DNA from 4 places in the Streptomyces sp. NPDC028991 genome. Region 4 is predicted to be linked to each of the others. Evidence: riboswitches for the same ligand, from Rfam matches in the RefSeq annotation. Region 4 holds a riboswitch; each other region holds the start of a gene.
The links. A riboswitch is a leader RNA that binds a small molecule or an ion and turns the genes downstream of it on or off. The one in region 4 is predicted to bind cyclic di-AMP.
Positions count from the first base shown of each region.

Region 1: it holds a riboswitch for cyclic di-AMP, as region 4 does, so the genes downstream of both, ACZ4V1_RS20160 (transglycosylase family protein) here and ACZ4V1_RS10285 (M23 family metallopeptidase) in region 4, are expected to answer to the same signal.
Region 2: it holds a riboswitch for cyclic di-AMP, as region 4 does, so the genes downstream of both, ACZ4V1_RS09505 (C40 family peptidase) here and ACZ4V1_RS10285 (M23 family metallopeptidase) in region 4, are expected to answer to the same signal.
Region 3: it holds a riboswitch for cyclic di-AMP, as region 4 does, so the genes downstream of both, ACZ4V1_RS14425 (M23 family metallopeptidase) here and ACZ4V1_RS10285 (M23 family metallopeptidase) in region 4, are expected to answer to the same signal.

Region 1 covers NZ_JBVHVP010000009.1:165,225-170,117, forward strand. Annotated here, with positions in the region: gene ACZ4V1_RS20150 (cytochrome P450 family protein) at 1-220, shown strand, start outside; gene ACZ4V1_RS20155 (transglycosylase family protein) at 364-1,410, shown strand; cyclic di-AMP (ydaO/yuaA leader) riboswitch at 1,593-1,759, shown strand; gene ACZ4V1_RS20160 (transglycosylase family protein) at 1,763-2,488, shown strand; gene eno (phosphopyruvate hydratase) at 2,756-4,036, shown strand; gene ACZ4V1_RS20170 (FtsB family cell division protein) at 4,181-4,663, shown strand; gene ACZ4V1_RS20175 (DUF501 domain-containing protein) at 4,713-4,893, shown strand, end outside.
Region 2 covers NZ_JBVHVP010000003.1:411,441-416,333, reverse strand. Annotated here, with positions in the region: gene ACZ4V1_RS09525 (8-amino-7-oxononanoate synthase) at 1-658, shown strand, start outside; gene ACZ4V1_RS09520 (DUF397 domain-containing protein) at 702-932, opposite strand; gene ACZ4V1_RS09515 (helix-turn-helix domain-containing protein) at 954-1,814, opposite strand; gene ACZ4V1_RS09510 (ATP-binding protein) at 2,029-2,523, shown strand; gene ACZ4V1_RS09505 (C40 family peptidase) at 2,614-3,087, opposite strand; cyclic di-AMP (ydaO/yuaA leader) riboswitch at 3,091-3,235, opposite strand; gene ACZ4V1_RS09500 (hypothetical protein) at 3,606-3,914, opposite strand; gene ACZ4V1_RS09495 (ATP-dependent Clp protease proteolytic subunit) at 3,922-4,557, opposite strand; gene ACZ4V1_RS09490 (VOC family protein) at 4,755-4,893, opposite strand, start outside.
Region 3 covers NZ_JBVHVP010000005.1:396,483-401,375, forward strand. Annotated here, with positions in the region: gene ACZ4V1_RS14420 (tyrosine-protein phosphatase) at 1-752, opposite strand, end outside; cyclic di-AMP (ydaO/yuaA leader) riboswitch at 1,176-1,335, shown strand; gene ACZ4V1_RS14425 (M23 family metallopeptidase) at 1,338-2,303, shown strand; gene ACZ4V1_RS14430 (SGNH/GDSL hydrolase family protein) at 2,506-3,291, shown strand; gene ACZ4V1_RS14435 (TetR/AcrR family transcriptional regulator) at 3,526-4,146, opposite strand; gene ACZ4V1_RS14440 (carboxymuconolactone decarboxylase family protein) at 4,206-4,790, opposite strand.
Region 4 covers NZ_JBVHVP010000004.1:17,177-22,069, forward strand. Annotated here, with positions in the region: gene ACZ4V1_RS10275 (PrsW family intramembrane metalloprotease) at 1-721, shown strand, start outside; gene ACZ4V1_RS10280 (aldo/keto reductase) at 740-1,684, opposite strand; gene ACZ4V1_RS10285 (M23 family metallopeptidase) at 1,856-2,890, opposite strand; cyclic di-AMP (ydaO/yuaA leader) riboswitch at 2,901-3,058, opposite strand; gene ACZ4V1_RS10290 (PP2C family protein-serine/threonine phosphatase) at 3,302-4,513, opposite strand; tRNA gene ACZ4V1_RS10295 (tRNA-Met) at 4,695-4,768, opposite strand; gene ACZ4V1_RS10300 (dihydrofolate reductase family protein) at 4,824-4,893, opposite strand, start outside.

The DNA of each region.
Region 1 (4,893 bases), on a different contig from region 4:
CGGCATCCACTACTGCCTCGGCGCCCCGCTCGCCCGGCTGGAGGGACAGACCGCGCTCGCCACGCTCCTCACGCGCCTCCCGGATCTGCGCCTCGCCGCGGACCCGGCCGAACTGCGCTGGCGCGGCGGGCTCATCATGCGCGGTCTGCGCACCTTGCCCGTGTCGTTCACACCCGTCCCGTCAACGGCGGGCAACGGTCCGGCGCCGACGCAAAAGTGACACGCGCTCAACTCTGTGATCTTCACGTGATCTACGCGGCATGAACTTGTGACAAGCGATCATCTGCCTATACGTTCACGAATCAGCGTGGCGCAGAGCATCATCCGCCGCGCGGTCCCCGCAGTCTCGTGAAAGGTCGTCGCATGCTCTCCGGGAACGGTCGTCACCGCCGCCCCCGCCAGGCTCCCGCCCTGGTCGTCGCCGCCGGAGTGACCGGCTCCGCCATCGCGATCCCGCTTCTCGGAGCCACCGGAGTCCACGCGGCCGACGGGGCGAACTGGGACCGGGTCGCCGAGTGCGAGACCGGCGGCGCCTGGAGCCAGAACAGCGGCAACGGCTACTACGGCGGCCTGCAGCTGTCCCAGGACGCCTGGGAGCGGTACGGCGGTACGGAGTACGCGCCGAGCCCCGATCAGGCCAGTCGCTCCCAGCAGATAAGAGTCGCCGAGAAGATACACGCGGACCAGGGCATCGCCGCCTGGCCGACCTGCGGTCTGCTCGCGGGCCTGGGCAACGACTCGGCCTCCGCCGTCGGCGGCGCGGGTGACGGCTCGTCGAAGGGGTCGCAGACCCCGGAGACTTCGGACGCCCCCGACGCGTCCGGCTCCTCCGGCCTGTCCGACTCGTCCGGTTCGGGCGAGTCGTCGGATCCCACGTCCGGTGCATCCTCCTCTCCCGCGTCCCCCTCGGCGTCCTCGTCACCCTCTTCCGACTCCACGTCGGGCGGGGAGGATTCGACCAAGTCCGACACATCCCCTGAATCCGATCCGACGGGGAGCGCCGGCTCGCAGCAGGGTGCCGACGCCTCATCCACGGCTTCGCCGGAGTCGGAGAGTGGCGAATCGGACAAGTCGGGGCGCGATGACGGCTCTTCGGCTCTCACCGGCACCGAGGAGTCCGGCGCGGGCAAGCACCGCGGCGGCAGCGCCGCCGAAGGCGTGCCGGACGGCCGTGCGGCCGACTCGTCGGGGCGGCACGCCTCGCGCGGCGAGGGTGAGTCGCGAGAGGTCGTGGACGGCTCGTACACGGTCCGGTCCGGCGACAGTCTCTGGGGCATCGCCGACTCCCTGGAGCTCGACGGCGGGTGGCGCTCGCTCTACGCCGGCAACGAGGAAGTCGTCGGCACCGACCCGGACCACATCCTGCCCGGTCAGACGCTCACGGTCACGGGCGAATCGGGCGAAAAGTAGGGCCAGTTCACGTCATGGTTAGAGACTGTATGTCCGTTTTGGATCACGTGAGAGATAGGTCTCAGAAGCCGTGATCGTCTTTGAAAATCCGCGGAGAGCGTGGCTACGGTCATGAGCGCTCGCCATCGCGGGCCCCGGCTGCCGCAACGCCGAATCCTGCCAGCGGCCGTCCGGGAACAGTCGTCGCGCAAGCGCCGAAGGCAGGAGCGGGGGACCCAAGGTAAGTGCCGCACCGGGCAGTTGAGCCGGAGCGGCTAGGGGTGGAGCCGAGTTCCGCGAGGAACCCGGCCGGGCAACTCAACCGGCCCGAACCCGACAGCTCACCTCGCAGGCGTCGGTGAGGGGATCAACCATGCTGTTTTCCGGCAAGGGCAAGCACCGCCGTCCGTCCAAGGCCACCCGTGTCATCGCCGTCGCCGGTGTCACCGGTGCCGCCGTCGCCGCCCCGCTGATGGCGGCCGGCAACGCCTCCGCCGCCACCGCGTCCGAGTGGGACGCCGTCGCCCAGTGCGAGTCCGGCGGCAACTGGTCCATCAACACCGGCAACGGTTACTACGGCGGCCTGCAGTTCTCCGCCTCCACCTGGGCCGGCTACGGCGGTACGCAGTACGCCGCCACCGCCGACCAGGCCAGCAAGGCGCAGCAGATCGAGATCGCCGAGAAGGTGCTCGCGGGCCAGGGCAAGGGTGCCTGGCCGGTCTGCGGCACCGGCCTGTCGAACGCCGCGTACACCGGCGGCGGCTCCACCGGGAGCCAGGACAGCGGCTCCGCGCAGAGCGAGAGCGGCGGCTCCACCGCCGACCGCTCCACCGAGCAGAAGGCCTCCCGCTCCGACGAGCGTCCGGCCGCCGAGCCGAAGGCCGAGAAGCCGGCCGAGAAGAAGACCGTCACCACCCCGACCGGCAAGAAGGTCGAGAAGGGCGACGGCGAGTACAAGGTCGTCAAGGGCGACACCCTCAGCTCGATCGCCGAGGAGCACGACGTCAAGGGCGGCTGGGCGAAGGTGTTCAAGCTGAACGACGACATCGTCGACGACGCCGACCTCATCTACCCGGGCCAGCAGCTGCACCTGAAGTAGGCAGCGGCCCCCTTGCTCCCGTCCCGGTGCGTGTTCCCCCGTACGCACCGGGGCGGGATTTTCACGCCCCGGCCCCGCCCGGTCCCGCCCCGGTTTCCGGGAACGTCTTTGTTCCGTTCGGAAACAATTTACTCTCGGTTCTGTCCAGCGGGTGGGCGATCGGCTGGCCGATCGCCCGGAGCCGGTTAGGCTCGGTCCCGCAGAGCCGCTGCGGTCCTGTGGACCCGCGCGTCACACCGAAGCGTCACATTGAAGAAGGAGATGCTCGTGCCGTCCATCGACGTCGTCGTAGCCCGGGAAATCCTGGACTCCCGAGGCAACCCCACGGTCGAGGTCGAGGTCGGCCTCGACGACGGCAGCACGGGTCGTGCCGCCGTCCCGTCCGGCGCCTCCACCGGCGCCTTCGAGGCCATCGAACTGCGTGACGGTGATGCGGGCCGTTACCTGGGCAAGGGCGTGGAGAAGGCCGTCCTCGCCGTCATCGAGCAGATCGGCCCGGAGCTGGTCGGCTACGACGCCACCGAGCAGCGCCTGATCGACCAGGCGATGTTCGACCTGGACGCCACCGACAACAAGGGCTCGCTGGGCGCCAACGCCATCCTCGGCGTCTCGCTCGCCGTCGCCCACGCCGCCTCCGAGGCCAGCGACCTGCCGCTCTTCCGCTACCTGGGCGGCCCGAACGCGCACCTGCTGCCGGTGCCGATGATGAACATCCTGAACGGCGGGTCGCACGCCGACTCGAACGTCGACATCCAGGAGTTCATGATCGCCCCGATCGGCGCGGAGTCCTTCTCCGAGGCCCTGCGCTGGGGCGCCGAGGTGTACCACACCCTGAAGAAGGTCCTGAAGAAGAAGGGCCTGGCCACCGGCCTCGGCGACGAGGGCGGCTTCGCCCCGAACCTCGGCTCGAACCGCGAGGCCCTCGACCTCATCCTCGAGGCGGTCAAGGAGGCCGGTTACACCCCCGGCGAGCAGATCGCCCTCGCGCTCGACGTCGCCGCGTCCGAGTTCTACAAGGACGGCTCCTACACCTTCGAGGGCAAGGAGCGCACCGCCGCCGAGATGACCGAGTACTACGCCGAGCTGGTCGAGGCGTACCCGCTGGTCTCCATCGAGGACCCGCTGTTCGAGGACGACTGGGAGGGCTGGAAGGTTCTCACCGACAAGCTCGGCGACAAGGTCCAGATCGTCGGCGACGACCTGTTCGTCACCAACCCGGAGCGCCTGGCCCGCGGCATCGAGGAGAACGCCGCCAACGCCCTGCTGGTCAAGGTCAACCAGATCGGTTCGCTGACCGAGACCCTGGACGCCGTGGAGCTGGCCCAGCGCAACGGCTTCAAGTGCATGATGTCCCACCGCTCCGGCGAGACCGAGGACGTCACCATCGCCGACCTGGCCGTCGCCACCAACTGCGGCCAGATCAAGACCGGCGCCCCGGCCCGCTCCGAGCGCGTCGCCAAGTACAACCAGCTGCTGCGCATCGAGGAGATCCTCGACGACGCCGCGGTGTACGCCGGCCGCAGCGCGTTCCCGCGCTTCAAGGGCTGACCGCACCCCCTCGGAGGCAGCGTCGTACGTACGTCCCCGTACTCGGTCCCGTACCGTGTGCGGGGACGTACGCACGTATGACGGCCATGACGACGTATGGCGACGCATGAACGCGACGCATGAAGGTGGACGGGAGGCGGGGACATGGCGGTGAAGGACCGGGACCGTTTCTCCACCGCGACCAGGATCCGGACCATCGGGGAACAGACCGCGGCCCGGGTCTACCGCTCGCAGACCAAGCGCCAGGCCCGGCGCTCCCGGCTGACCGGCCGGGCCGCGCTCCTCGCGATGGTGCTCTGCTCGCTCGTCGTGGCGCTCGCCTACCCGATACGGCAGTACGTCGCCCAGCGGGCCGAGGTAGCCGACCTCCAGCGGGAGCAGCGGGAGACCCGTGACCGGGTCGAGGAGCTGCGCGACCTCAAGGCGCGCTGGCAGGACGACGCCTACGCCGAGCAGCAGATCCGGCTGCGGCTGCACTACGTGATGCCGGGGGAGACGGGATTCGTCGTCGTCGACCCGGACGCGGCCAAGCAGGCCCGCGCCGAGTCCGGCGGGGCCGACCGTCCCTGGTACCGGAACGTCTGGGACGGGGTCGACAAGGCCGACGCCGCCGCCCGCCGGCCGTGAACCGACCGCGCCGGCAGTGACTCAACAGGAAGACCAGCAGAAGACAGTCATGCAGACTCCCCCGCCGACCACCCCGCGCACCGATCCCACCGACGCGGACGTGGAGGCCTTCAAGCAGCAGCTCGGGCGGCCTCCGCGCGGCCTGCGCGCCATCGCGCACCGCTGCCCCTGCGGACAGCCGGACGTCGTGGAGACGGCGCCGCGCCTGCCCGACGGCACGCCCTTCCCCA
Region 2 (4,893 bases), on a different contig from region 4:
GCCGGCCGTCACCGTCTCCGACACGGTCTTCTCGGTCGACGGGGACGCGGCCCCCCTAGCCGCCCTCGCCGAGGTGTGCCGGGAGCACGGCGCCGGGCTGGTCCTCGACGACGCCCACGGCCTCGGTGTGCTCGGCCACGGCGGCAGGGGCGCCCCGCACGCGGCGGGACTCGCGGGCGCCGACGACGTCGTCGTGACGGTGACGCTGTCCAAGTCACTCGGCAGTCAGGGCGGTGCCGTGCTCGGCCCCGCCCGGGTGATCGAGCACCTGGTCAACGCGGCCCGGACCTTCATCTTCGACACCGGCCTCGCCCCCGCGGCGACGGGCGCGGCGCTGGCGGCGCTCACCCTGCTGCGCCGCGAGCCGGAACGAGCGGCGCGGGCACGCGCGGTGGCGGCCGAACTGCACGCGCGTCTGACCGCGCTGGGGCTTTCCGCGGTACGTCCGGACGCCGCGGTCGTCTCGGTGCGCGCCCCCTCCCCGGAGGCGGCCGTACGGTGGGCGGCCGACTGCCGTACGGCCGGCCTGTCCGTGGGCTGCTTCCGTCCTCCTTCCGTACCCGACGGCATCTCACGGCTCAGGCTGACCGCTCGTGCGGACCTCTCCGGGGAGCAGATCGAACGCGCTGTACGGGTGATCGGCGAGACGCGGCCATGAGTCGGCGTGACACGGCCGTGTGCCGCCAGACGGTGTACCGGGGTCAGGGGCGGTGGACCCCGGCCGTGAACGACGCCCAGCTCTCGGGGGAGAAGAGCAGCGCGGGTCCCGCCGGGTCCTTGGAGTCGCGCACGGCGAGCAGTCCGGCACAGGGGCCGGCCGACGGCCGGGCGGTCTCGACGCAGTTGTTCGCTCCGGTGCTGTAGCTGCTGCGCAGCCACCGCACGTCGGACAGATCGGTACTGGCAGGGATGTTCCGGGAGAGTGCGGTCATGGAGCCTGTCATGGTGCCTCCTTACGCGCCTGCCGCGGTCGCGGCGATGAAGTCCAACGAGTCCTCGGGCGAAAGGGCATGGATCAGAAGGGCGTTGAAGGCCTCGGTGTAGGCCTCTAGGTCTTCTTTCCGTTCGAGATGCAGGCTACTCGTCAAGTGGTCGAGAACCACCACGTCCAGATCAGAAGTGCTCGAAAAAGAGAAGATTACGAAAGGGCCGGTGACACCGATGTGCGCCCCGGCGGCGAACGGCAGTACCTGGAGCCGGACATGGGGGAGGCGGGCGGCCTCGACCAGTCGCGCCAGCTGACGGGCCATGACGCCGGGTCCGCCCACCTCCCGGCGCAGCACCGCCTCGTCCAGGACCGCGCTCAGCCGGAGCGGCGGCTGCGCCCGCAGCACGTCCTGCCGGGCCAGCCGGACCTCCACCAGCGTGTCGAGGCGCTCCTCGGGCAGCCCGTCCGCCGCGGCGCGCGTCACCGCGCGGGCGTACTCCGGTGTCTGCAGGAGTCCGGGGACCACCGTGGTCTCCAGCGTGCGCATCGCGCTGGCCTGGGACTCCAGGCTGATGAAATCGCGGTAGGTCGGCGGCAGTACCCCTCGGTAGGCGTGCCACCAGTGGTTGCGGCCCCCCGAGTCGTCGGAGCCGGCCAGCATCACCAGCAGCTCCCGCAGCTGGTCGTCGGCCACGCCGTAGGCGTCCAGCAGTAACCGTACGTCGGCCGGTTTCGCCCCGCTCGTCCCGGTCTCGATCCGGCTGACCTTCGACTGGTGCCAGCCCACCAGCCGGGCCGCCTCGCCACTGGTGATCCCCGCCGACGTGCGCAGGGCGCGCAGTTCCGCGCCCAGCTTCCGACGGCGCACCACGGGGCCGTGCTGCATGGGCCACTCCTTTACTCCCTGTGAGTCGCCCAAATACGCTCTGCCGTCGCAGAGTTCACCGCTTCGAGCGACAGATATATGCATATCTTGGTGGATCGCCGCCCTTCACGAGCCTTGTGATGGCACTCTGGCGGCGAAGCACCAGTCCGGGACCGTACTCGAACCATCCGCTCCGTGTCCGGCTGCGGTCCCGTGGGAAAGGGACGACGTCGCCATGGCAGACCACCTGGAAGCATCCGTCACTCTGCCGAGCGAACCCGCCTCGGTGGCCGCAGCGCGTACCTATGTGGTCGGCACCCTGGCGGAGTGGGGTCTGCCGCCGGACACCGACCTGTCCGAAACCGTCCGGCTCATCGTCTCCGAGCTGACGACCAACGCGGTCCAGCACACGTTCGGGCAGTCACCCACCTTCACCGTGGGCCTCGTGCTCGACCGCGACGAGCGGCTGCGCATCGGCGTCACCGACAGCCATCCGCGGTTTCCCAAGCGCCTGCCCGCCGCCGTCCAGCAGGACAACGGCCGGGGCATGGTGATCATCCGCTGGCTGACGGCGGAATGCGGCGGCAAGCTGAGAGTGCGGCCCACCCGGGAGGGTGGCAAGACCATCTCCGTCGAATTTCCCTGGGCGCCACCGGGCGGCCCGGTGCCCGCCGAACCGGCGGCCACGGCCGTCGGACGGGCCGTGGGAAGGCAGGGGACCCAGCGGTGAGGCGCCGACGGCCCCCGGCGCACCGCATGCGGATACCGCGCACCCGAGGGGGTGACGGCGGGTCAGGGCACCGTCACCCCCTCGGGCGCGCTACTTGACCCGGCCGTACCAGACGCTGCCGGTCCAGATCTTCTGCAGACGCACCACGTCCCCGGTCTTCGGGGCGTGCCAGATCTTCCCCTTTCCGGCGTAGATGCCGACGTGGTAGACGCTCCGGCCCGAGTGGAAGAACACCAGGTCCCCGGTCTTGCGGTTCTTGGCGGAGATGTGACGGGTCTTGTTGTACTGCTGGGCGGCGGTGCGCGGCAGCTTCTTGCCGGCCTTCTTGAACGAATACAGGGTCAGCCCCGAGCAGTCGAACCTGCTTGGTCCGACGGCGCCCCATTTGTATGGCGCGCCCTTCTTGGAGGCAGCGATCTTGAGGGCCTTCGTCGCATGGCTCGCGGCGGCCGCCTCGGAGGCGACGCCGGGGACCACTACGGAACCGCCGACGGCGGCGAGGGTGAGGGCCGAGGCCGTACCGGCACGGGCCATCATCGACGGGACACGATTCAGCGCAGACATGCGCAACCCTTCGTCAGCCGCCTGTGAAGGATGACCTGTCGGATTCGGGCTGGCGAAGTTGCCCGGCCACACGAGTGCGGCTTCACCCCAAGGGCTGCTCGGCCCGGCGCGTCTCCCGCGGAGACGACCGTTCCGGCGACCCGTTGTGCTCGGGTCCTCCACTCCTGCCGATCCACTCCTGTCGACCGGTCGTCCGGGCGGCGGCAGGACTCGGCGTCCGCCCGGACCGCCCCGCCGCTGCGGCGGGGGCTTGTCGTCAGTCACGGATCTTGTCTCGCCCCATGGGAAAATCCCAACGGAACGTGCCCTTTGTGTTGTTACTCACCACTCACCCGTTCGGGTGGGCGGTGCTGCGTTCGAGTCATCGTCGAGTGCGTTGCGGACACCGGGACCAGCGGCGGAGTGACTCATTCCGCTGTTCGGGCGCGGGGATCGCGCAAGCCGGGCCGGCCGGAAATCCGAGGTGTTGCTACGCCGAAAGGGGGTACGCCTTTTGGTCCGTTTCGGCTCGTGGCGCCTCAGCTTTCGGAAAGCGGCGGCAGGCTGACGCGTGCCGTCCGCCGTTCACCGTCCAGTACGCGCAGCGCCCGGGTCAGGGTGGCGGCGTGCAGTTCCGTCTCGCCCCGCCGGTGCATCAGCGCCAGTGCGTCGCGCAGGGCGGTCGCCTTGGCGACCAGCGCCTGGGCCGCCCGCAGCCCACGGTAGGTGTCGCCGTCCCGTGCGGGGTTGATGCGGCCGAGCTGGTCGACGACGTCCAGGTACCGGTCGATCAGCTCGGCCTCCGCGCGGGTCAGGGCGGGCAGGGGCGGCAGCTCCGGTGGCAGCATCGGTGGGTCACCTCGCGCCGGGTGCCGCGGACGGGATCGTGCGGCCGGCCACGATGCGGTCGACCAGGCCGTACTCCAGGGCCTGTTGCGCGTCCATGACGGTGTCCCGCTCGATGTCCGCGCTCACCTGCTCCGGGCTGCGGCCCGTGTGCCGCGCGAGGATCTCCTCCAGGCGGGCGCGGACGCGGGTCAACTCGCCGGCCTGAATGGCCAGGTCGCTGGCCTGTCCCTCCACCGGGTCGGTGAGCGCGGGCTGACGGATGACCACTCGTGCGCCCGGCAGTACGGCGCGCTTGCCGGGCGTGCCCGCCGCCAGCAGCACCGCGGCGGACGTGCCGGCCTGTCCGAGGCAGGTCGTCTCCACATCGCAGGTGACATAGCGCATCGTGTCGTAGATCGCCGTCATCGCGGTGAAGGAGCCGCCGGGCGAGTTGATGTACAGCGCGATGTCCCGGTCCGGGGCCTGGTGTTCCAGGTGCATGAACTGCGCCATCACGTCGTTCGCCGAGGTCTCGTCGATCGGCGTCCCGAGGAAGACGATCCGCTCCTCCAGTAGTTTCGAGTACGGGTCCGTCGTCCGGCTCCCGGTACTCGTGCGCTCGGTGAACTCGGGCAGGACGTGACGGGCGGACGGTCGGGTCATGGCGGACCCCTCCTCGTGACGGAACGTCTTCGGCTGCACTACCTCTGTAAAAAATGTACAGGACGTACGTTACGAGGGCGGGGATGTCGCGGGAATCGGGCGTTCGCCGACGGCCGAAGCCGAGTGAAGCCGAGCAGCCGAAGCCGAGCGGCCGAGGGGCCGCATCGCCGAAGGGCCGAAGGGCGGCACGGCCGCGTTCATCCCCCGTTCGGCGGCTCGTGCAGACCGAAGGAGGAGCCCTGGTCGTCACGGCACAGTGCGAACCGCCCGAACCGGGCCACCGACTCCGCGCCCCCCTCGCCCTCCTCCTGCTCGCCGAGGTCCTCGACCGAGCCG
Region 3 (4,893 bases), on a different contig from region 4:
ATCCGCAGGCCCTTCTCCAGGTAGGCGTCGACCCCGCCCCAGGTCTCCTCGACGGTCTCGAAGGCGGCCGCCAGGTACTCGGCGCGCGCGTCGAAGAGGGGGCTGAGCAGCTCCATGACCTCGGGGGAGTAGGCCGAGGCGGCGGAGCCGCTGCGCTGCACCTTGTAGCGGCGGTGCGCGGCGTTGGACTTGAGGTAGTCGTCGACGACGGCGTCACGCTCGACGCCCAGGGCGAGCAGGGTGACCGCGATGGACAGGCCCGCGCGGTCCTTGCCGGCCGCGCAGTGCATCAGGGCGGGGACGCTGTCCTCGGCGAGCGCGTGCAGCACCCGGGAGTGCTCCGCCGTGCGCTCCTTGATGATCATGCGGTAGGAGTCGATCATCCGGTTGGCACCCTTGCCGTCCGCCAGGATCTCGCGCAGCTGGTCGAGGTCGCCGTCGCGGACCATCTTCCAGAACTCGGCGCCGTCGGCGGGATCGCTCAGCGGCAGGTTCACATTGCGCACGCCCGGCAGCTCGACGTCCGGGCCGTCGAGCTTCTGGTCGGCCGCGTTGCGGAAGTCGAAGACGGTGTGCAGGCCCAGCGAGGCCAGGAACGCGGCGTCCTCCCCGGTGGCGTGAGCCAGGTGCCCGCTGCGGAACAGCACGCCCTGCCGCACCCGCCGCCCGTCCACGGTCGGCAGGCCGCCCACGTCTCGGAAGTTGCGCACACCGGCCAGCTGGGGTTCGGTCGACGGGACCTGCTGCGTCACGGGGGCTCCTCCCACTCCGCCCCGTCCGCGCTGCTCGCCGACGGGCACCAGTCGACGATACGACACGGTGCCGGCCCCCCGGTGTCACAGTCGCCCGACTGCGCCACGTCTGGGCCTTCTGTCCGAATCGGCACCTTCGTTCCAACTAGCGCTGGAATAAGAGGAACTGGGGAGGTGGTGCGTGAGCAGCGTCATATCCGTGACCGTGCGTTGCCCGTCATGTTCACGTAATTCTGCCGGTTTTCAAGGCTGTTCACGTGGAAGGGCGCTGGGCGAATCGACGGAGGGTGACCGGCGGTCCCCGTAAAGGATCAATCGGAACACCTGTCATCGGAACCCCTCGCTTGTCCCTGCGCGTCTTGGTCCCTTACGTTCACCACCGATCCGGACGGACGCCTAATCCTGCCGCCGACCGGAGCCAGCACTCATCCACCACCCGTACACGGCAGGAGCGGGGGACCCACAGGTACAACCGCCTGTTCCGGTTCCCGGAACGGCTTGGGGTAAAGCCGCGTCTCGGCGCGGCCGGGCATCTCCAGCTCGCACCCGACAGCTCACCTCGTAGGCGCCGGAGAGGAATTCGCCATGCCCGCGAAGGGTAAGCACCGCCGTACCAGGGCCATGCGCCTGACCCGCACCATCGCCGTAGCCGGAACCGGTGGCGCCGCGCTCGCGCTCCCGCTGATGGGCGCCGCCAGTGCCCAGGCCGCTCCCGCGCAGTCCGTTTCCGAGCAGACCGTGCAGTCCATACCGACGGCGGCGAAGAAGGCCGCCGGCGGCACCGAGAAGAACTCGGACTCGCGGACGTACACCGTGAAGAGCGGTGACTACCTCTCGAAGATCGCCGACGACCAGGACGTCGACGGCGGCTGGAAGAAGCTGTACTCGGACAACCGCGACGCCGTCGGCTCGGACCCGTCGCTGATCCACCCCGGCCTGAAGCTCTCGATCGGCGAGCGGGCCGCCGAGTCCGCCCCGTCGTCCGCCGAGTCGGAGAAGCCGGCGGCCGAGAAGCCCGCCGCGCCGGAGAAGTCGTCCGCCGGGAAGTCCGAGAAGCCGGAGTCCGCCGGGAAGTCGTCGGACACCGCCAAGACCTCGTCCTCGGACTCCTCGAACACGAGCGCCCAGTCCGCCGGCACCACCAGCGGCTTCACCTCGCCCGTCCCCGGCGGCACCGTCGGCACCCCGTACCACCAGACGGGCAGCATGTGGTCCAGCGGTTACCACACCGGCACGGACTTCGTCGTCCCGACCGGCACGTCGCTCAAGGCCGTCGGCGCGGGCACCGTCGTCTCCGCCGGCTGGGGAGGCGCGTACGGCAACCAGGTCGTCATCCAGCTCGCCGACGGCCACTACGCCCAGTACGCCCACCTGTCCTCGCTCTCCGTCTCCGCCGGTCAGTCCGTGACGGCGGGTCAGCAGGTCGGCCTCTCGGGTGCCACCGGCAACGTGACCGGCCCGCACCTGCACTTCGAGATCCGCACCACGCCGGACTACGGCTCGGACGTGGACCCGATCGCGTACCTGCGCTCGCACGGCGTCTCCCTCTGACGACCGTTTGGCGCGGCCTCCGCGCCACCGAAGGCCGGACTCCGATCCCCGGGTCCGGCCTTCGGCCTATTCCGGAATTGACGAACACTTTAGGCGTGGTCTTTCTCACCGCCCGTCAACCCTTTCCTACGGTCGCGTAGGTCACATTCAAGGTGAATAGTGGGCCGACGTGGCAGACGATTCGAAGAGTGACAGCAGAGAAGTGATCGGGTCGTACGTGGCGGTGGGGGACAGCTTCACCGAGGGCGTCGGAGATCCCGGCCCCGACGGGGCGTTCGTCGGCTGGGCCGACCGGTTCGCCGTGCTGCTCGCCGACCGGCGTCCCGAGGGCGACTTCAGATACACGAACCTCGCCGTGCGCGGCAGGCTCCTCGACCAGATCGTGGCGGAGCAGGTCCCGCGGGTCGCCGAACTCGCGCCCGACCTGGTGTCGTTCGCGGCGGGCGGCAACGACATCATCCGGCCCGGCACCGATCCGGACGAGGTGGCCGAGCGGTTCGAGCGGGCGGTGGCCGCGCTGAGCGTCGCGGCCGGCACCGTCCTGGTGACCACCGGCTTCGACACCCGCGGGGTGCCCGTCCTCAAGCATCTGCGCGGGAAGATCGCCACGTACAACGGGCACGTCCGGGCCGTCGCCGACCGCTACGGCTGCCCGGTGCTCGACCTGTGGTCGCTCCGGAGCGTCCAGGACCGCAGGGCGTGGGACGCCGACCGGCTGCACCTGTCGCCGGAGGGTCACACACGCGTGGCGCTGCGCGCGGGCCAGGCCCTCGGTCTGCGCGTCCCGGCCGACCCGGACCAGCTCTGGCCGCCGCTGCCGCCCCGCGGCACCCTGGACGTCCGGCGCGACGACGTGCACTGGGCGCGCGAGTACCTGGTGCCGTGGATCGGACGCCGACTGCGCGGCGAGTCGTCGGGCGACCACGTGACGGCCAAGGGGGCGCTGTCGCCGGACGACATCAAGGTGCGGATCGCGACCGTGGCCTGACGGCGGGGACCACGGGCGGTCGGCGGCATCCGGTCGCCCGGTCCCGCGCCGTCCCGCCCGTCGTCCCGCCCGTCGTCCCGGGGCCGTGTGCGCGACACCTCGCCGGGCGGGGCCGCGCCGGGCCTGGGCGAGGGCCGGGTGGCGGAACGCCGCGGGCCGGGTGACCGTACGCCGCCGACCGCCGTCGTGTTGCCGGCCGCCGCGTGCGGGGTGCCGGGCTGCCGGACGGCACACCTAGAGCCGAGGCGTGGTCAACGCCTCCCGCTCCAGGCCCAGTTCCCGGGCGAGTGCGTCGTCCATCCACTCGTGGGCCCGGGTCCGTGAGACCGCGCCCGCGTACGAGGTCAGCTGCACGGCCAGTCCGTCGAGCAGGGCGGTCAGCCGCAGAGCGGCGCCGTCGGGGTCCGGGCACGGGAACTCCCCGGCGGCCACGCCCTCGGCGACGACGTCGGCGATCGCCGCCTTCCACTGGCGGTCCAGTTCCCGCGTGACCTCCCGCAGCGCGGGCTCACGCAACGCCACCGCCCAGCCCTCGATCCACAGCCGCCAGCCCTTGGCCTGCCCGGTCGGGGCGTACCACCGCACGGCCGCCCGCAGCCGGCGCAGCGCCGACGTGCGCCGGCCGAGCAGCTTGCGCAGACGGGCGAGATCGTCCTCGGCGGCGTAGGTGAACGCGGCGGCGACCAGCTTCTCCTTGGTGGAGAAGTGGTAGAGCACCAGCGCGTTGCTGACACCGAGCGCGGCGGCCACGTCGGCGATGCGCAACGCGGCCACGCCACGCGCCGATATCTGTTCGACGGCCGCGCGCAGCAGCTCCTCGCGCCGCTCCGTCACACTCAACCGGACTCTCCCCACGTCCGTCACCCTATACAGGCGTCCGGACGGGCGGCGACGGCCGTCCCCGGCCCGGTGGCTCAGTCCGTCGCGGCGGCGCCCGCGGCGCTGGGCCCCGCGTCGGACAGGTCGCAGGAGTCCTTGAAGCCCTGGCTGGTGAGGTCGAGCGCCGCGTTGATCCGGGAACGCAGGTTCTCCACCGCGACGATGGCCGTCAGCTCCACGAACGCGGGCTCCCCCAGCCGGGCCCGCAGCCGTTCGGCGAGGTCGTCGCCGACGGTGGGCGGAGTCGCCGTCACCGCCTCCGCGTACTCCATGACGTCCCGCTCCAGCGGCGTGTAGGCCTCGCTCTCCCGCCACACCGGCACGTCGTGCAGCTTGCTCCGGTCCATGCCGCGTCCGGCGTTCTCCCAGTACCCGAAGTCCATGCACCAGGAGCAGCCGATCGAGGCCGCCGAGGCCATCACGGCGAGCGCCTTCAGGTCGGGGTCCAGCCTGTTCCACTTGGCCACGGACCGCTCGAACCGCAGGTCGCCCCAGAGCACGCGCGGATTGTGGGCGAGCGCCTTGCCGGGGTCCAGGACCTTGCCGTAGGCACGCCGGGAGTACCACTCCACGACGCGGAGGAGGAGTGTTCGGGGAGGGGAGAGGGACACGCGGGCCATGGGGACCACCTTCCTGTCCTTCGGTCGTGCCGTCGTCTTCCGGGCGCCCCGGCGGGATCGCCCTCACCGGTACGACGGGCGGAGGGAACACGGATGTGACATC
Region 4 (4,893 bases):
CCGCGCCCTGCTCCCGCCGGCCGGCCTGCTGCTGGCGATGGGCATGCACGCGCTGTGGAACGGCTCGGCCACGTTCGGCGAGTACGGCTTCCTCGCCGTGTACGGGGCGTTCATGGTGCCCTCCTTCGGCCTGCTGACCTGGCTGGCGATCTGGACCCGGCAGCGCGAACTGGGCGCCGTACGCGACGCGCTCCCCGTGTACGTCGTGGCCGGGTGGCTGACGCCGACGGAGTCTTACGCGCTCGGCTCGATGCGCGCCCGCCGGATCGCCCGTCAGCACGCCCGCCGGCACGCCGGGAAGGAGGTGGCCCGGACGGTGGCGCGGTACGAGGCGTACGCGACCTCGCTGGCGTTCCTGCGGCAGCGCGGGCTGAGGGGCGGGGCGGGCGCCGACTACGCCGTACGGGAACGGGAACTGCTGGACGCCCTGTGGCACCGACGCGACGTGGCGCGCCCGGCACTGGACTACGCGGCCCGGGCCACGGCACCGCCCGTACCGGTGGCCGTACCACCCTGGGGACATCCGCACGGACCGTTCCCGCACGGGCCGTTCCCGCACGGGGCGCTTCCGCACGGGGCCCTCCCACCCGGGCCGTTCCCGCACGGACCGTACGGCCCCGGCCGGCCGACGTCGGCCCCGACGCCGTACCCCGCGCCGACAACCTACGCCCCGTACAGCCCGTACGCGCCGTACGCCCCGCCCCGTCCCTACCGGCCGTAGACCCGCAGCCGTACGGTCTCAGGCCGACGCCTCGGTAAGCCTCCCGACCTCGCCCTGCGTCAGGCTCAGCTCCGCCACGCCCAGCAGCGCCGGCAACTGCTCCACCGTGCGCGCGGACGCGATCGGCGCGGCCACCGTCGGCTGCGCGGCCAGCCAGGCCAGGGCGACCGTGGCGACGGGGGCGTCGTGGGCCCCGGCGATCTCGTCCAGGGCGGCGAGGACCCGTCGGCCGCGTTCGGTCCCGAGGTGCTTCGCGGCTCCGCCCGCCCGCGGGCTGTCGACCGCCGCACCGGTCCGGTACTTGCCGGTGAGGAAGCCGGACGCGAGGGCGTAGTACGGCACGGCGGCCAGGCCCGCGCGCTCCGCGAGCTCGCGGAGCTCACCCTCGTACGTCTCGCGCGAGACCAGGTTGTAGTGCGGCTGGAGGGCCACGTACCGGGCGAGGCCCTCTCGGTCGGAGAACTCCAGGGACGCCGCGAGCCGCTCGGCGGAGATGTTGGAGGCGGCGATGTGCCGGACCTTGCCCGCCTTCACCAGCTCGTCGAGCGCGCCGATGATCTCCTCCACCGGCACCTCGGGCTTGTCGAAGTGGGTGTAGTAGAGGTCGATGTGGTCCGTGCCCAGGCGGCGCAGCGAGGCGTCGGCGGCGGACTTGATGTTCGCGGCCGTCAGTCCCGGGTACTCGGGGTGCTGGCTGACCTTGGTGGCGAGGACGACGTCGCCTCGGCTGCCTCGGGAGGCGAGCCACTTGCCGATGAGGGTCTCGGACTCCCCGCCGCTGTTGCCGTCGACCCACGCGGAGTAGGAGTCGGCGGTGTCGAGGAAATTGCCGCCCGCGGCCGTGTAGGCGTCGAGGACGGCGAAGGAGGTGTCCTGGTCGGCGGTCCAGCCGAAGACGTTGCCGCCGAGGGCGAGCGGGAAGACCTCCAGGTCGGAGGAGCCGAGTTTGCGCAGAGAAGTCATGTCCTGCGTCAACGACCGTACTGGACGGGGCGATTCCGGAAACGGGGCAAAGTTCCCGCAAACCGCCCATCGCGCACCGGCAGCCCTGACGTCGGGGGGACGCCGTCAGGACCGCCGGGGATCAGCGGAGACGGGCAGCGCGCGAGGCGGGAATCGGGGGTGAGGCGGGAATCAGGGGGTGAGGCCCTTGCTCTGCAGCCACGCCATCGGGTCGATACCGCCACCGCCGGCCGTGTGGACCTCCATGTGGAGGTGGGCGCCGGTGACGTTGCCGGTGGCGCCGACACGGCCGATGACGTCACCGGTGGTGACCTTCTGGCCGACGCTGACGCTGATGGAGGACTGGTGGGCGTACCAGACCTCGGTGCCGTCGTCGAGGGTGAGCACGGTCTTGTATCCGTACGACCCGTCCCAGCCGGCCGACGTGATCGTGCCGCTGTGCACCGCCTTGAGCAGCGTGCCCGTGGGGGCGGCGAAGTCGAGGCCGGTGTGGTGGCCGGAGGACCAGTAGGCGCCGGCCTGGCCGAAGGTGGAGGAGATCGTGTACGAGGAGGTCGGCAGCGTGTACTGCTTGGCCAGCTGCGCGAGCCGCTCGGCCTCGGCCTTCTTCGCGGCCTCCTCCTCCGCCTTCTTCTTGGCGGCGGCGGCCTTGGCCTCGGCCTCCTTCTCCGCCTTGGCGGCGGCTTCCGCTGCCTTCTTCTCGGCGGCGGCCGCGGCTTCGGCGGCGGCCTTGGTCTCGACCTGGGCCTGCTGCTGCTCGGCCTGCGCCAGGATCCGGGCGCGCAGCGACTCGCCGGCGTCGGTGGTGCTCTCCGAGGTGGTGTCGGCGGAGACCGTGGCGATGCTGCTGAGCGGGGTGGTGGAACCCTCCGGCTCCGGCTCCTCCTCGTCGGAGATGAGCGAGCCGACGTTCGGCAGGTCCGGCACGGAGATCGACACCGGCGGCTTGCCGGTCTGCGCGCTGGCCATGCCGCCCGCGCCGACCGCGGCTATGACACCGACGCCGAGGACGGTGGAGCTGCGGGCGAGTCCGCCGCGCTGCTTGGCGACGCGGTGCCGGCCGCGTACGGGGCGGATGGAGTCCGCGGTGGGATTCCACTCCTCCCAGGGGCCCTCTTCGGTGCGGTAGCCGTCGTAGCCGAAGGTGTCGGTGTCGTGCCCGCTGGGCACGAACGGGGCCTCGGGGGCAGGCCGGTTGGACGCCACGTGGGCGTACTCCTTTCCTTCCTTTCGCCTACCGGGTTAGCTGACGGGTTCGGAGCAGGAAGGTCTCCTACGCGCGTATATCCGCCGTGTCTCCACGGCGTCGTACGAGCGATTCACCCCAATGTGGTGGTTCCCCGGTTCCCTTGCGGGATTCGGCGCGTGCGCACGGAGCCGCCTTCTGTGACGGCTGGGACGACCGCGCTGCGTTATCGAACGTTAATAGACGTGAGGCTCGGATTCCAAGCCGTTCCTCTTGATCATTAACGAATCCGGCCGGGACGTACGCCTCGTGACCGGTGAAAACCGGGCGAGTTGACCGGCTCTCGGTATTCCCCCTTCCATCACAAATTTCTGACGGTGTATCAGTTGTTATGCGGAGGGCGGTCGGTCCGTCACGTCCGGTGATATCGATCAAGGTCGTCGTACGGCGAGCAGTGCCATGTCGTCGGCCATGCCGCCCCCGGAGTGCCGGCGCACGTCGTCGGCGAGGGTGTCGAGCAGTTCCACCGGGTGCCGGAACACCCGGCCGGCCAGCCGGACGTGCGGATCGTAGAACTCCCCCCGCGTGTCCCGTGCTTCCGACAGCCCGTCGGTGTACAGCAGCAGCGTGGCCCCACCGGGGAACTCGGCCTCCTCCGCACGGTCGGGCCACACGCCCAGCTCCCCCATGCCGAGCGGCAGCGCCGACTCGCGGGCGGGCAGCGGCCGCAGGGTGCCGTCGGCGTACAGCAGCAGGGGCGGCGGATGGCCGCGGTTGACGATGCGTACGGTCCCGTCGCCGTGCGGGAGTTCGGCGAGCACGGCGGTGGTGAACCCCTCGAAGGCGTCCAGCCCCTCCCGCCGGGTGCCCTCGCGGGCCAGCGCCCGCTCCAGCCGTTGCGCCACCGCCTCCAGGGTCGCCTCCTGCTCGGCGGCCTCCCGGAAGGCGCCGATCACGACGGCGACGGCGGCCACCGCGCCCATGCCCTTGCCGCGCACGTCGCCGACGATGAGCCGGATGCCGTGCGAACTGTCCTGCACCGCGTACAGATCACCGCCGATGAAGGCGTCGGCCTGCGCGGCCTCGTAGCACGCGGCGATCTCGAAACCGCCGATCCGCTCGGCGGGCTCCGGCAGCACGGCCCGCTGGGCGGCCTCGGCGATCTCGCGGACGGAGACGAGACGCTCGCCGGTGCGGCGGACGAAGCCGTTCACGAGTACGGCGAGCACGGCGACCGTGGCGATGGTGATCAACTCGGTGAGCGAGTCGACGTAGTGGATGACGCCCTTGCCGAGCTGCAGTCCGACGACGGCGGCCACCACGGCCAGGCCGGTGAGCGCCGTGCCGCGCCGTGAGTAGACCGGGGCGGCGACCAGGGGCGCGGCCGTGTAGAGGGGGCCCGCGGTGAAGTACCTCGGGGTGAAGATGTCGTACAGGATGGCGACGACGATCAGCAGCACGGGGAGCAGGCGTAAGAAGGTCCGCCCGTACGAGGCCCGCCACCGCCGCACCGGCCCCGTGGCCTCGGTGACCGGCAGGGGCTCCGGCCGGTCACCGAGGCCGGGGTCGGGCACGGGATCGCGGGGAAGCCGGCCGCCGGCCCGGGCGTAGGCTCCCTCGTCGTCCACGTCACCTGGCCGCACCACTCGTCTCCCGCCACCCCGCACGTCCGCGCCGCTTGCCGTCCCGTCCCCCAGGTTTCCCGGAGCGGGGGCGGGGGGCGAGCCGTGGGGGCCGGTCGGGTGAGGGTGGCGGGTGCCGGGATCACGTCCGTGAACGCACCGAAGGCCGGAATCCTCATGGATTCCGGCCTTCGGCCTTGAGTAGCGGGGACAGGATTTGAACCTGCGACCTCTGGGTTATGAGCCCAGCGAGCTACCGAGCTGCTCCACCCCGCGCCGTTGTGTCTCTACTGTACGTCATCCCGGGGGTGGAATGCACATCCGTATCCCCCTACCCCTCCAGGTGGCGGTTCGGCGCCTTCGCCCGCTGCTCGTACTCCGGCAGTACGACGACGCCGGCG